DNA from 2 places in the Rhodococcus sp. 4CII genome. Region 1 is predicted to be linked to the other one. Evidence: riboswitches for the same ligand, from Rfam matches in the RefSeq annotation. Region 1 holds a riboswitch; the other holds the start of a gene.
What was found. Region 1 has a riboswitch for cobalamin ahead of H0B43_RS33760 (cobaltochelatase subunit CobN). Riboswitches for the same ligand answer to the same signal wherever they lie in the genome.
Positions count from the first base shown of each region.

Region 2: it holds a riboswitch for cobalamin, as region 1 does, so the genes downstream of both, metE (5-methyltetrahydropteroyltriglutamate--homocysteine S-methyltransferase) here and H0B43_RS33760 (cobaltochelatase subunit CobN) in region 1, are expected to answer to the same signal.

Region 1 is NZ_JACCFE010000002.1:7,135,126-7,142,752, reverse strand. It holds gene H0B43_RS33760 (cobaltochelatase subunit CobN) at 1-3,067, opposite strand, end outside; cobalamin riboswitch at 3,123-3,266, opposite strand; gene cobG (precorrin-3B synthase) at 3,273-4,406, shown strand; gene H0B43_RS33750 (precorrin-8X methylmutase) at 4,431-5,057, shown strand; gene H0B43_RS33745 (precorrin-2 C(20)-methyltransferase) at 5,054-6,556, shown strand; gene H0B43_RS33740 (serine hydrolase) at 6,563-7,471, opposite strand; gene H0B43_RS33735 (LysR family transcriptional regulator) at 7,468-7,627, opposite strand, start outside.
Region 2 is NZ_JACCFE010000003.1:234,372-241,998, reverse strand. It holds partial or broken gene H0B43_RS37855 (IS1634 family transposase) at 112-1,741, opposite strand; gene H0B43_RS37850 (enoyl-CoA hydratase) at 2,092-2,898, shown strand; cobalamin riboswitch at 3,012-3,209, shown strand; gene metE (5-methyltetrahydropteroyltriglutamate--homocysteine S-methyltransferase) at 3,347-5,608, shown strand; gene H0B43_RS37840 (ABC transporter ATP-binding protein) at 5,744-6,532, opposite strand; gene H0B43_RS37835 (iron chelate uptake ABC transporter family permease subunit) at 6,529-7,533, opposite strand; gene H0B43_RS37830 (ABC transporter substrate-binding protein) at 7,587-7,627, opposite strand, start outside.

The DNA of each region.
Region 1 (7,627 bases):
TTCGCCGGTATGCCGTCCGCATGTCGTCGGCAGCGGGTGCGCCGTCGAGGCCGCGACCGTACGCGAAGCCACCCCACGTGGTGTACACGTCGGCGAGGTCGGCGTCGCCGCGCCAGCTCTTGGAATCGATCAGCTGCAGCAGTCCGGCCCCGTAGGTGCCCGGCTTGGACCCGAAGATGCGGGTGGTCGCGCGCCGTTCGTCGCCGTGCTCGGCGAGATCCGCCTGTGCATGGGCACGCACGAAGTTGCTCTCGGCCGGTTCGTCCAATGCGGCGACGAGCCGGACGGCGTCGTCGAGCAGCGCCAGAACGTGCGGGAACGCGTCCCGGAAGAAGCCGCTGATCCGGACCGTGACGTCGATGCGCGGACGGCCCAGTTCCTCGAGGTCGATCACCTCGAGGTTCACCACGCGCCGGCTCGCCTCGTCCCACACCGGGCGGACGCCGAGGAGCGCGAACACCTCGGCGATGTCGTCACCGGAGGTGCGCATCGCGGACGTGCCCCACACCGACAGACCCACCGACCGCGGCCACTCCCCGTGATCGGACTTGTAGCGGTCCAGCAACGACTCGGCCATCGCCTGGCCGGTCTCCCAGGCGAGCCGGGACGGCACGGCCTTCGGGTCGACGGAGTAGAAGTTCCGGCCCGTCGGGAGCACGTTGATCAACCCGCGCAGCGGCGACCCGCTCGGTCCGGCGGCGATGAAACCGCCGTCGAGCGCGTGCAGCACCTGAGCGATCTCGTTGTCCGTCTCCCGCAGGCGTGGCGCCACCTCGGTGGCCGCGAAGCGCAGGATCTTCGCGACCGTGGCGTCGCCGGTGAGGGTGTCGGCGGCGTCCGGATTCCAGTCGGCGTCGTGCATGCCCTGCACCAGCGCATGCGCCTGCTGCTCGATCTCGTCCACGCGGGTGCGGGACTCGTCGCCGTCCTCGCTGAGCCCGAGCGCCTCGCGGAGTCCGGGGACGTTCTGCTCGCCGCCCCACATCTGCCGGGCGCGCAGCATGGCGAGCACCAGTTCGACCTCGGCGTCGTCCCGGGGCGCCGCACCGAGCACGTGGAGGCCGTCCCGGATCTGGACGTCCTTGATCTCGCACAGCCAGCCGTCGACGTGCAACAGCATGTCGTCGAACACGTCCTCCTCGGGACGTTCCTCCAGCCCTAGGTCATGGTCCATCTTGGCGGCGCGCATCAACGTCCAGATCTGCTGGCGGATGGCCGGCAGCTTGGACGGGTCGAGCGCGGAGATGTTCGAGTGCTCGTCGAGGAGTTGCTCGAGCCGCGAGATGTCGCCGTAACTCTCGGCGCGGGCCATCGGCGGGATCAGGTGATCGACGAGGGTCGCGTGGGCGCGGCGCTTGGCCTGCGTGCCCTCCCCCGGGTCGTTGACGAGGAACGGGTAGATCAGCGGCAGGTCGCCGAGCGCGGCGTCGGTGCCGCACGACGCGGACATGCCGAGCGTCTTCCCCGGCAGCCATTCGAGGTTGCCGTGCTTGCCGAGGTGGACGACGGCGTCGGCGCCGAAACCACCGGCGGCGGCGTCTGCCGCGATCCACCGATAGGCGGCGAGGTAGTGGTGGCTCGGCGGCAGGTCGGGGTCGTGGTAGATCGCGACCGGCTTCTCCCCGAATCCGCGCGGCGGCTGCACCATCAGCACGAGATTGCCGAACTGCATTGCGGCGATCACGATTTCACCGGCAGGGTCCTGGGACCGGTCGACGTACAGCTCGCCCGGGGCGGGGCCCCAGTGCTCCTCGACACCCTCGCGCAGTTCGGCGGGCAGCGCCGAGAACCACTCGCGGTAACGCGCGGCGGAGATCCGGATCGGGTTCCCCTCGAGTTGCTCGTCGGTCAGCCAGTCCGGGTCCTGGCCGCCTGCGGCGATGAGGGCGTGGATCAGCGCGTCGCCGTCCCGGGCAACGAGACCGGGGACGGCGTCGGGCCCGTCCGCGGGGCCCAGATCGTATCCGGCGGCCCGCATCTCGGTGAGCAACCGGATGGCACTGGCCGGGGTGTCGAGCCCGACGGCGTTGCCGATGCGCGCGTGCTTCGTCGGGTACGCCGACAGCATCAGGGCTATCCGGCGCTCCGGAGCGGGGATGCGCCGGAGCCGGGCGTGCCGGACGGCGATGCCCGCCACCCGGGAGGCGCGCTCGGCGTCCGGCACATAGGTGGACAGCCCGTCGGCGTCGATCTCCTTGAACGAGAACGGCACCGTGATCAGGCGGCCGTCGAATTCGGGGACCGCGACCTGGGTGGCGACATCGAGCGGCGACAATCCGTCGTCGTTGGATTCCCACGACTCACGGCTGCTGGTCAGGCACAGCCCCTGCAGGATCGGCACGTCCAGCGCGGCCAGCGCGGTGACGTCCCATGCCTCGTCGTCGCCGCCGGCAGAGGCGCCCGCCGGTTTGGTGCCGCCGGCGGCGAGCACGGTGACCACCATCGCGTCCGCGCGGCGCAGCGTCGTCAGCAACTCCGGTTCGGCGGTGCGCAGCGACGCACAGAAGATCGGCAGCGGTGTGCCGCCCGCCGCGTCGACGGCGTCGCAGAGCGCCTCGATGTAGCGGGTGTTCCCGGCCAGGTGCTGGGCGCGGTAGTAGAGAACCGCGATCGTGGGGCGGTCCGCGCCGGCATCGGGGGCGAACGGCGCGACACCCCAGCTCGGCAGTTGGACCGGCGCCTCGAAACCGTGTCCGGTCAGCAGCACGGTGTCCGACAGGAAGTGGTGCAGCTGGGCGAGGTTGTCGGCGCCGCCCTCGGCGAGATAGTTGTGCGCCTCCGCCGAGACACCGGCCGCGACCGTCGAGCATTCCATCAACTCGGCGTCCGGGGCATGCTCGCCGCCGAGGACCACCACGGGCAGCCCGCTGGCCAGGACCGCGTCGAGGCCCTCCTCCCAGGCCCGGCGGCCGCCGAGGATACGCACCACGACCAGGTCGGCGCCGTCGAGCAGTCCCGGCAGGTCCTCCTCGACCAGCAGCCGGGCCGGGTTGGCCCAGCGGTAGTCCGCCCCGCTGGCGCGTGCGCTGAGCAGGTCGGTGTCGGAGGTGGAGAGCAGCAGGATCACGTGAGGAGCCTTCCTGGGGGTGTCGCGCCCCGTGGCAGTGGTTCTGTGCGGAACCGTAGGTCGGAGGACGGCAGGTGAGGGTCTGGCTCGCCCACCGGGTTCGGCGAGCTCACAGTGGCGCGACCGCACCGGATTTTCACCGGTTTCCTCTCCTGCCGTCGCAAGTGCTGGTGATGCTACCTGGGCCCGCACGTAACCTGGGACCATGGTCGACTCCCGTTCCCGCCCCGATGCGTGCCCCGGCGCGCTGCAGGTCCACCAGGCCGCCGACGGTGCGCTCGCCCGGGTCCGCCTCCCCGGAGGTGTGCTGACCGCCACCCAGTTGCAGACGCTCGCGGAGTCGGCCCGCGACCTCGGGAACGGCGAGATCGAACTGACCTCCCGGGGCAACGCACAACTGCGGGCGGTCGGTGACCCACGGGAGTTCGCCCGGCGCCTCGCCGAGGTAGGCCTCCTGCCGTCGGAGACGCACGAGCGGGTGCGCAACATCCTCGTCTCCCCGCTGACCGGTCGGATCGGTGGTCTCGCGGATCTGCGGGATCTGGTCGACGACCTCGACCGGACGTTGTGCGCGAACTCCGTGCTGGCCGAACTGCCCGGCCGCACCCTGTTCACCCTCGACGACGGGCGCGGCGACGTTTCGGCGCTCGGCGGCGACTTCGGCGTCCATGCGGTCAGCCAGACGGAGGTGGCCCTGGTCCTCGCAGGCCGGGACAGCGGCGCCCGGATCGCGAGGACGGAGACGGTGTCCGTGCTGCTCGACGCCGCCCGCGTCTTCCTGGAACTGCGTGATCGGCACTGGCGGCTGGCCGAGATCGCCGACGGGGTCGACCGGACGCTGGCGGCGCTCGCACTCACCCCGACCGTGGAACCGGTGAGCGGCTTCGACGAGCACCGGCCACCCATCGGGTGGCTGGACCAACCGGACGGCGACGTGACGCTCGGCGGCGGTCTGGCGTTCGGGATCCTCGACGCCCGGCTGGCGGAGTTTCTCGCCGCGGTCGAGAAGCCGGTGATCGTCACGCCATGGAAATCGGTGCTGCTGTGCGACCTCGACGAGTGGTCCGCCGAGCAGGTGGTGCGCGTCCTCGCCCCGATGGGCCTGATCTTCGACGAGGATTCCCCCTGGCTGAACGTCAGTGCGTGTACCGGGCAGCCCGGTTGCGAGAAGGCGCTCGCCGATGTCCGCTCCGACGCACGGGACGCCGTCGCGAGCGGTGAACTCCCGGTGGCGGGGCGGCAGCACTGGTCGGGCTGCGACCGCTGCTGTGGGCGGCCCAAGGGTGCGGTCGCCGACGTCGTCGCCACCGAGACGGGTTACCGGGTGGAGGAGCCGTGAACGCGGTGCCTCTATCGTGAGCGGATGATCGAGTACATCCGAGACGGCGCGGAGATCTACCGCCAGTCCTTCGCCACGATCCGCGCCGAGGCGGATCTCAGTGCCTTTCCCGAGGACGTCTCGCAGGCCGTGGTCCGCATGATCCACGCGAGCGGTCAGGTCGATCTCGTGGACGACATCGCGTTCACCCCCGGTGCCGTGAAGGCTGCCCGCGCGGCGCTGGCGGGTGGCGCCCCGATCCTGTGCGACGCGCAGATGGTGGCCGCCGGCGTCACTCGCAAGCGGCTCCCGGCGGACAACGAGGTGCTCTGCACACTGCGTGATCCGCGGGTGCCGGTGCTGGCGGAACAGATCGGGAACACTCGCTCGGCGGCCGCGCTCGAATTGTGGGGCAGCAAACTGGAGGGGGCCGTCGTCGCGATCGGCAACGCCCCGACCGCCCTGTTCTACCTGCTCGACATGATCGAATCCGGCGCACCGCGACCTGCCGCGATCGTCGGCGGTCCCGTCGGTTTCATCGGCGCGGCGGAATCGAAGGAAGCGTTGATCGAGCACTCCAGTGGACTCGACTATCTGGTGGTCCGCGGCCGCCGCGGCGGCAGCGCCATCACGGCCGCGGCCCTGAACGCGATTGCGAGCGAGGTCGAATGAGCTCCGAACAGCGGGTGACCGGGAAACTGTGGGGCGTCGGCATCGGACCGGGTGACCCGGAACTGGTGACCGTCAAGGCTGCGAGGGTGATCGCCGAGGCCGACGTGGTGGCGTTCCACAGTGCCCGGCACGGCAAGAGCATCTCCCGCGCGGTCGCGGCGCCGTACCTGCGTGACGGCCAGGTCGAGGAGCACCTCGTCTATCCGGTCACCACCGAGACCGTCGACCACCCGGGCGGATACCAGGGGGCGATGGACGAGTTCTACGAGGAAGCATCGCGGCGGCTCGCCGCGCATCTCGAGGCCGGCCGTTCGGTGGCGCTGCTCGCGGCGGGTGACCCGCTGTTCTACAGCTCCTACATGCACATGCACAAGCGGCTGGCGCAGCGCTTCGAGGCGGAGGTGATTCCCGGGGTCACGTCGATCAGCGCCGCCTCGGCCGCACTGGCGATGCCGCTCGTCGAGGGCGAGGAAATCCTCACCGTCCTCCCCGGCACCCTTCCGCAGGGCGAACTGACCCGCCGGCTGCGGGAGACCGATGCCGCCGCGATCCTGAAACTCGGGCGTACCTACCCGGCCGTCCGGCAGGCGTTGAAGGACTCCGGGCGCATCGACGAGACCTGGTACGTCGAGCGGGCCAGCACGACCCGGCAGAAGATCGACGCCGCCGACGACGTCTCGGACGGCGACGTCCCCTATTTCTCGATCGCCATCGTGCCCAGTCCGTCGAACGCCCGGCGCGGCGACGCGCCGCCGCAGGGCGAACTCGTCGTCGTCGGGCTCGGCCCCGGCGATCAGGCCTGGACGACCCCGGAAGTGCAGCACGAACTGTCGCTGGCCACCGACCTCGTCGGCTACGGCCCGTACATCGACCGGGTCCCCGAACGTCCGGGCCAGCGGCGCCACTCCAGCGACAACCGGGTCGAGGCCGAACGCGCCGCGATGGCGCTCGACCTCGCGAAGAACGGGGCCCGCGTCGCCGTCGTGTCGTCCGGTGACCCGGGCGTGTTCGCTATGGCCGCCGCCGTGCTCGAAGTCGCGGCCGAAGAACAGTGGCGCGGCGTTCCGGTCCGGGTCCTGCCCGGGATGACGGCCGCGAACGCCGTCGCGAGCCGGGTCGGCGCCCCCCTCGGGCACGACTACGCCGTCCTGTCGCTGTCGGACCGGCTCAAGCCGTGGGACGTGGTGGCGCAGCGCATCTCGGCAGTGGCGAGCGCCGACATGGCCTTCGCCGTGTACAACCCCGCGTCGAAGTCGCGCACCTGGCAGGTCGCGGCGATGCGCGACCTCGTTCTCGAACACCGCTCCCCCGACACCCCGGTGATCATCGGCCGCGACGTGGCCGGCGCGCAGGAGTCGGTGCGGGTCGTACGGCTCGCCGACCTCGACCCGGCCGAGATCGACATGCGCTGCCTGCTCATCGTGGGTTCTTCCATGACGACCGTCGTCGAGAACGAGCACGGGCCGAGGGTGTTCACACCCCGTCGGTATCCCGGCTGAGGGCCTTCAGTCGAGTCGCCCGGAGCGGAGTTCGGTCACCGCGATCCGGGCGGCGTGCCCGATCGCGGCATCGACGACGGGCAGGACCGGATCCGCTCGGGCGGCCCGGGTGAACACCGCGACGGCGACGGGGACCTCACCGGGAAACGTCACGACGGCGACCTCGTTGCGGATGGCGCCGATGGTTCCGGTCTTGCCGGCCACGTCCACGTCGGAGTACGGGAACCCGGAGCGGATGCGGTGCTGCCACACCTGCGCAGACATCGCCTGCCGGACGAACGCGGCGTGCGGCCCGGGCACCGCCCTGCCCGTCCAGATCGCATCGAGCAACGTGGTCATGTCCCGCGGCGTGGTCGCGCTCGCATACGACGGGTCGTAGGCGGACACGGTCCACGCCTCGTCGTTGTCGGCGAGTGCGGCGAACGCTTCGGCGGTGGTGTGCGCGTGGGCGTCGATCACCAGACTGCTGTGCGCATCCGCGGTGCCGCCGATGACGCGGGTGCTCGTGAGTCCGAGATCGGACAGCACCCGCTCGACGCTCTCGAGTCCTACCCGCCCCAGAACCAGGTCCGCGGCCGCGTTGTCCGACACCGTCATCATCGACAGCGCGAGATCCCGCCAGCTCAGCACGACCGGGTCACGGAACGTCGACACCCCGGTGGGCCCCGGGGTGCAGTCGGCCGGAGTGACCCGGACGGTCGCGGTCGGCGACAGCTCCCCGGAATCGAAAGCGCGGCAGAGGGATACGAACAGCGGAAGTTTGTAGACCGACGCCAGCACCACCAGATCGTCCGCACCGACGGCGATGTCACCTGCGCCCTGGTCCGGGGTTCCGACGCGGCGGGCGTGCAACCATCCGATGCAGCCGGCGTCGGCGAAGACGTCGCGGATCCGCTTCTCCGCTGACGGCGTCATCGATCGGCCTTGAACAACACCCGGTCGAGGGCGGCGGCGGACACCGCGACGTCGGCGCCGGGTCGCCAGACGACACGCAGGCGCAGCGCGAGCTCGTCACGCAGCAGATCGACCCAGGCCACACCCGGCATCACCGTGGGGGCCGTCGCCGTCACG
Region 2 (7,627 bases), on a different contig from region 1:
GGGGAGCGAAGCGCAGGAAAGAATTTTCGGAGCCCTTGGGCCGCCGTAGGCGTCGGCGGTTGTGCGCAGGTCACCGCCGGCGAGACTCGGACCTGACTTAGGACATTTCGCTTAGTGCCCCGTTTCGAGGCCGAGTCGGGTAAGGATCTCCCGTTGAGCAGGCGGTACCTGCGGCGGGAAATCCTCCGTGACGCCGTTGATGTCGATGGTGGATGTCCGCAGGGGGCGCAGCTGTTTGACCAGCCTGGCGATCGCGATCCCGGTCTGGTCCTGAATGCAACGGGCGACCGCCAAGGCAGCGAACACAATGGTCAGGTGCGCTTCGATCGCGTCGCGGGTGTGGTGGAAGATCGGCCGGGCTCGTAGATCTGTCTTGGACATGCGGAATGACTGCTCGACCTGCCAGAGGTCGTGGTACTTCGCGATCACCTCACCCGGGTTCATGATCGAGGCGGGGATGATGGCGGATGTAGCCCTTCAATCCGATCAGCGACCGGGCACGGTCCAGCGCGGAGATGTCGAGGCTGCGACCGGTGGCGGTGGTCTTGACGAACCGCGTCGCCTTCGGCGCCTTCCCGCCGGCGACGACGGCACGGGCGCGTTCCTCCTGGGCATTGAGGGTCTGGTTGTCGCGGACCGCACGTCGTTTCGAATACTGCCAGACCGCGCGCCAGGAACTGGCGTGCGCGGCTGGGTCCCACGCCGGCTCGGATCGCTTCTTCACGTTGTTGACGACACTGTTCCCGTGTCGCGGGGTGACGGTGTCGACGATCTGCCCGTCGGTGAAAACGTCACCGTTCCAATGAAAGTGGTTCGCCAGATCCCCGGGCGCCTTCGTCATGCGGGAGCCGACGATGAACTTGAGCCCGGCCTCGTCGAGGGAGTTGAGGTTCGCTGCGGAGAGCATGCCGGCGTCGGCGGCGACGACCATCTCCACGCCGGCGATGTCGTGCCGGGCCTGGAACTGACGGACGATCGGCACGATGGTGTGGGTTTCGGCTTTGTTGCCCTCGAAACAGCCGATCTCGAGGGGGAACCCGGTGCGGTCGACGAGCAGTCCGACCACGATCTGGGGGTCGACGCGGCGTTCCTTCGAGTAGCCGACCTTGCGGAGGTCGTCCTCCTTCTCCGCCTCGAAGTACAGGGTGGTGACGTCGTACAACACCAGGCTCAGTCCGCCGGTTTCGGCGGCGTACTCGAAACACCGGCGGGCGATCTGGTCGCGGTAGCCTCCGGGGCCGATCTGCGCCAGGTGTCGTTGAACAGTCTTGTAGGACAGGTCGTTTGCACCGAGATCGCCGAGAACCCGCAGTGCGTCAACCTTCGAGGTCGGCTCCACGATCCGGGCGATCACCAGGTCCTTGAACACCGAGTCGTCGACGACATCGAAACCGAGCCGGTCGTAGACGGATCCGATCACGTCGTAGAGCAGCCGTGCGCTCGTGCGCACCGTCCGCCCTGATGGAGCCAACCCGCCACTCTTGCCGGTCGGAACGGGGAGTTGGCCGGACCGCCAGTCCGCCACTTCGGCGACCCGGGCGGTTGGCTCGGGCACACCCAGCTCCAACATGCCCTGGTCACCGAGGGCGAGCCGGCGGGCCTGCTCGAGCAGAACACCCAATTCGGCGTCGGTGTGGGCGGAGCCGACATGCGCCACGATTTCCCGCCGACCACGGTGTTTGCGCACGACCTGCACCGCCACCGCACCGGACGCGGTGCGTACCTTCCGCACGTACGTCACACCGGAACCCTACCCGCTTAGTGCCCCATTCCGGTCCCGACAACACGCGAATCCGCTGGTCACAGCAGCGACTGGGGATCTACCCGCCAGTAATGTCCTAAGTCAGGTCGGAAGGCCAGAAGGGAACAAACAAGAACGCTCTTCACCGGGCGGAGCGCAGCGGAGCTCGATATGGGGGACACCGAGAGTGGCCTGTCGTTGCAAGGTTCGCAAATCTTCTCATATCATGCCGCAAAATAACTCAGCTGCAACGTATTTCGCCTTTCTGCTTGCCGACGTAGCGTTGCAGGGGCCGACCACCATGGTGCGGAAAATTGGAACGCTGAGCGGTGAGGGCGAGTATGACGACGATGACAACCACCAGGGCGGCGGTGTCCCCCGAGCCCCCGACACGCGAGCTGATCGTCGACCAGGTGGACGCGGTCGTGACCGTCACCTTCAACCGGCCAGGCAAGCTCAACGCGCTGACACCGCAGATGTACGAGGAGCTCGGGCAGGTATGCGACCGGGTGAACGCGGATCCTTCGGTGAGGCTGCTGGTGTTGCGGGGATCGGGTCGGGCCTTCGCGGCGGGATCGGACATCGCGCACTTCCGGTCGTTCGCCAACGGGGAGGACGGGGTGGCGTACGAGGACCGGTTCGTGTCGATCCTCGAACTGCTGGAGGGGGTTCGGGTGCCGACGCTGGCGGTGGTCGACGGGGTGTGCGCGGGGGCAGGGTTGGTGCTGGCGGCCGCGTGCGATGTCCGGATCGCGACGACGGGCTCGATGTTCGGGCTGCCGATCGCCCGGACCCTGGGCAATGCGCTCTCGGCGTATCCCTTGGCACTGCTCGCCGATCGGATCGGGTCCGCCCGGCTGACCGCAATGGTCGCGAGAGCGAAGATGCTGCCCGCCGTCGAGGCCGCGGCGATCGGGTTCGTCGCCGAGGTCACCGGCCCCGACTGCTTCGATGCGCTCGTGGCGGAGGTGACCGGTGAGTTATTGGTGGCGGCGCCGTTGACGGTGGTCTCGACGCGGGAGGTGCTGCGCCGCATCCGTGTCGCTGGGTTGCCGGACTCCGCGGATCTGATCCGCGCGGTGTATGGCAGCACCGATTTCCAGGCCGGGGTGGCGGCGTTCCTGCGGGGCGAACGCGCGGTGTGGTCAGGGACCTGAACAGCCCCGGTGGTGGGGGAACCAGAGCCCGGGCGCGTGCTTTATGCTCACCGGTGCAGCTGGTTCGCCCGGCGCGGTCGTGAGGAGCCCCGAAGACCGCACCTGGCGTCGAAGCACGCCGAACTCTTTTCGGGATTCGGGGTGTGAGAGGGAACCCGGTGAGAATCCGGGACTGTCCCGCAGCGGTGAGTGGGAACGACCGCCGTCATCATGCACTGGGCACCTTGTCTGGGAAGCGACGGCCACTAGGTCCGGTGGATAGCACTGGGTGCCCGCGAGTCCGAAGACCTGCCGACTGTGTCGGGCACGCCGTGCCCGGCGGTCCACCGCCTCGGGGAATGGGCGTGTAGACCTTCTCGTGCGCCAGCATGTTCTTTCTCGGGCTCGAGAGGTGTACTCGTTCTGCCGGTGGTGGTCCTTCCACGCTTGTAACTGGAGATAAGACACTGTGACCACCCTCTTCACCGCGACCGTACTGGGCTCACCTCGTATCGGTCCGAACCGCGAACTCAAAAAGGCCGTCGAAGGCTACTGGGCAGGCCGAATCGACGCCGACGCCCTGGCCACCGTCGGGAACCAGCTCCGCGAGCAGACCTGGACCGCGCAGCGCGACGCCGGCCTCGACTCGATCCCCGTGGGCACCTTCTCGTACTACGACCAGGTCCTCGACACCGCCGTCCTGCTCGGCGCCCTGCCCGACCGCGTCGCCGACCTCGACAACCCACTGGACCGGTACTTCGCCGCCGCCCGCGGCACCGACACCGTCACCCCCTTGGAGATGACCAAGTGGTTCGACACCAACTACCACTACCTGGTCCCGGAGATCACCCCGAACACCACCTTCACCCTGGATGCATCGAAGGTGATCGCCGAGCTCGGCGAAGCACTGGAGCTGGGGATCGCGGCCCGCCCCGTGGTGATCGGCCCGGTGACGTTCCTGATGCTGTCGAAGGCCGTCGGCTCGGACGCACCCCTGCTCGACCGGATCGACGAGATCGTGCCGCTGTATGCGGACCTGCTCGGTCAGCTCTACGACGCCGGCGCCGAGTGGGTGCAGATCGACGAGCCCGCCCTGGTCGCCGACCGCACCCCGGAGGAGATCGCCACCGCGAAGCGGGTCTACGACCAGCTTTCCGCAGTCGAATCCCGCCCCGCGCTCCTGCTCGCGTCGTACTTCGGCAGCCTCGGCGACGCACTGCCTGCGCTCGCATCGACCGGCGTCGAAGGCCTGGCGGTCGATCTGGTCGCCGGATCCGACACCCTCGCCTCGGTTCCCGAGCTGTCCCGCAAGCACCTCGTGGCAGGCGTCGTGGACGGCCGCAACATCTGGCGCACCGACCTCGAGGACGCCCTCGGCACGCTCGGCACGTTGCTGGGCAGTACCGGGTCGATCGCGGTCTCGACGTCGTGCTCGCTGCTGCACGTCCCCTACACCCTGGGCGCCGAGAAGAACGTGGACAAGGCGCTGCGCTCGTGGCTGGCGTTCGGCACCGAAAAGGTCCGGGAAGTCGTCACCCTCGCCGCTGCCCTCACCCAGGGCCGCGAGACGGTCGAGGAGGAGTTCGCCCTCGCCCGCGCGGCCGCGTCGACCCGCGCCACCGACCCCCGGTTGCGCGACGGTGCGATCCGGGGCCGGCTCGAGTCGATCCTGAGCTCCGACGGCGGCCGTTCCCCGGCGGATCAGCGCCGGCAGGCGCAGGCCGGGCTGGAGTTGCCGCTGCTGCCGACCACCACCATCGGCTCGTACCCGCAGACGACGCAGATTCGTGTGGCCCGGGCGGCGCTGCGCAGGGGTGAGATCGACGAGGCCGAGTACCTGGCCCGGATGCGCGCCGAGATCGCCGATGTGGTGGCGCTGCAGGAAAAGTTGGGACTCGACGTGCTGGTGCACGGCGAGCCGGAACGTAACGACATGGTGCAGTACTTCGCCGAGCAGTTGGACGGGTTCTTCGCCACCGAGAACGGGTGGGTGCAGTCGTACGGGTCCCGGTGCGTGCGTCCGCCGATCCTGTACGGGGATGTGCGACGGCCGAACCCGATGACCGTCGACTGGATCACGTACGCGCAGTCGCTCACCGAGCGTCCGGTCAAGGGGATGCTGACCGGTCCGGTGACGATCCTGGCGTGGTCGTTCGTGCGCGACGATCAGCCGCTGGCGGACTCGGCGAACCAGGTGGCCCTGGCGATTCGCGACGAGACGGTGGATCTGCAGGGCGCCGGGATCCGGATCGTGCAGGTGGACGAGCCGGCGCTGCGGGAGCTGCTGCCGCTGCGGGCGGCGGAGAAGCCCGCGTACCTGGACTGGTCGGTCGGGGCGTTCCGGCTGGCGACGTCGGGGGTGGCGGACTCGACACAGATCCACACCCACCTGTGCTATTCGGAGTTCGGTGAGGTCATCGACGCCATCGCGAACCTCGACGCCGACGTGACGTCGATCGAGGCTGCCCGCTCGCACATGGAGGTCCTGGGTGACCTGAACGCGGTCGGCTTCGACCTCGGCGTCGGTCCGGGTGTCTACGACATTCACTCCCCGCGGGTGCCGAGTGTCGAGGAGATCACGGTGTCGTTGAAGGAGGCGCTCAAAGCGGTTCCGGCGCAGCGGTTGTGGGTCAACCCGGACTGCGGACTGAAGACCCGCGGCACGGTGGAGGTGAAGGCGTCGCTGCGCAACCTGGTCGACGCCGCGAAGCTGGTCCGCGCCAGCCTCTGACGACGACGGCGCCCCCGCACCGGGTGGTGCGGGGGCGCCATTGCGTCCCGGCGGCCGGAAGGAGTGAGACCCGATGTGGAACGGGGGCCGGTACCTGTACGGGACGGTCACCGTGGCGGGTGGCGGCGGATTCGATCAGCGGGGTACGGGGTCGCGGGCGGATTGCGGCCGGTAGGTGACGGTGGGATACCCGATGACCGGGTCGACGGTGACGCACGCCCGGACCTGATACACCTGGTCGACGAGGGCCTCGGTGATCACCTCGGTAGGGGTGCCGGCGGCGACGACCCGCCCGTGGTCGAGGACGATCACGCGGTCGCAGAACATCGCGGCCAGGTTGAGGTCGTGCAGGGCGACGTAGCTGGTGAGGGGGAGCTGCGCGACCAGGGACAGGATGTCGAGTTGATGGCGGATGTCGAGATGGTTGGTCGGCTCGTCGAGTAGCAGTTCGTCCGGTTCCTGCGCGAGGGCCCGGGCGATCTGGGCGCGCTGACGTTCTCCCCCGGAGAGGGTGTGCCACAGCCGATGTGCTTTCGACGTCATGCCGGTGTGCTCGAGTGCCTGCTCGACAGCAACGGCGTCGGCGGTCTCGTCGCCGCCGAACATCCCGCGGTGCGGAATGCGCCCGAACCGCACGATGTCGCCGACGGTGATGTCGACCTCGGTGTCGGAATGCTGATCGACCATCGCCACCCGGCGGGCGATCTGCCGTCGTCGGAGGGTCCGGATGTCGGTGTCGCCGAGGAGGACCCGGCCGGTGTGGGGTTCGGCGATCCCGCTGAACAGTCGCAGCAGCGAGGATTTGCCCGAGCCGTTGGGGCCGAGCAGTCCGATGGTCTCGCCCGGTGCCGGCTCGATGGACACCCCGTCGAGTACGAGTTGTCCGCCACGGCTCCAGCCGACGTTCTTCGCGCGCAGGGTCATGGCGTGCTCCGCATGCGGAAGAGGATGACGGCGAAGGCGGGGACGCCGATCAGGGCGGTGACGACACCGACCGGAACTTCCTGTGGCGCGAAGACTGTGCGGGCGATCGCGTCGATCCACACCATGAAGATCGCGCCGACCACGGCGGCGGTGGGCAGCAGCCGGCTGTGCCGGGGGCCGACGAGGAATCGGGCGGCGTGGGGCAGGACCAGGCCGACGAACCCGATCGCCCCCGCGGCACTGACCAGGGCGGCGGTGACGAGTGCGGTGATGCCGAGCAGGAGGATCCGGACCCCGCGCACCGAGACCCCGAGCGATGCGGCGGCGGTGTTGCCGAAGGTGAAGGCGTCGAGCGCCGACGACTGCGTCAGGCACACCAGGAGGCCGGCGACGGTGACGGCCCCGCACACAATCACGTCGGCCCAGTCGGCACCGGACAGGGATCCCAGCAGCCAGAACATGACCCCGCGGGTCTGTTCCGCATCGGCGGAGGAGATCACGATGAAGGAGGTCAGCGCGGAGAAGAGTTGCGTTCCCGCCACTCCGGCGAGCACCACCCTGGATGTGCCGCCGCCGGCGCCGGTCGCCAGCAGCATCACCAGGGCGAACGAGAGCACCGCCCCGGCGAAGGCGCCCGCCGACAGCGACACCGCCCCGGCGCCGAGTCCGAGGACGACGACCAGCACGGCGCCGGTGGATGCGCCCGACGAGATGCCGAGCACGAACGGATCGGCGAGCGGATTGCGCAGCAGCGACTGCATGATCGTCCCGCACAGCGCCAGTCCGGCGCCGCACACCGCCGCGAGGAGGGTCCGGGGCAGCCTCAGCTCCCACACGATGCCGTCCTTGATCCTGCTCACGCCGGAACTGCCGAGACCGACGTGTTCGAGGACCACCGCGTAGACGTCGCCGACCGAGAGACTGGCGGGGCCGATGGTGATGACGACGGCAATGGACCCGGCCAGCACCGCGAGTCCGACGAACAGGAGCACCCCGATCACCGGACGGGACTTCGTCCGAGTCGGTCGGGATTCGCGCCGCGTCGCGGTCGCGGTCAGCGGGCCGGTCCCCACTGCTTCAGCGCGGCCGCCGTCT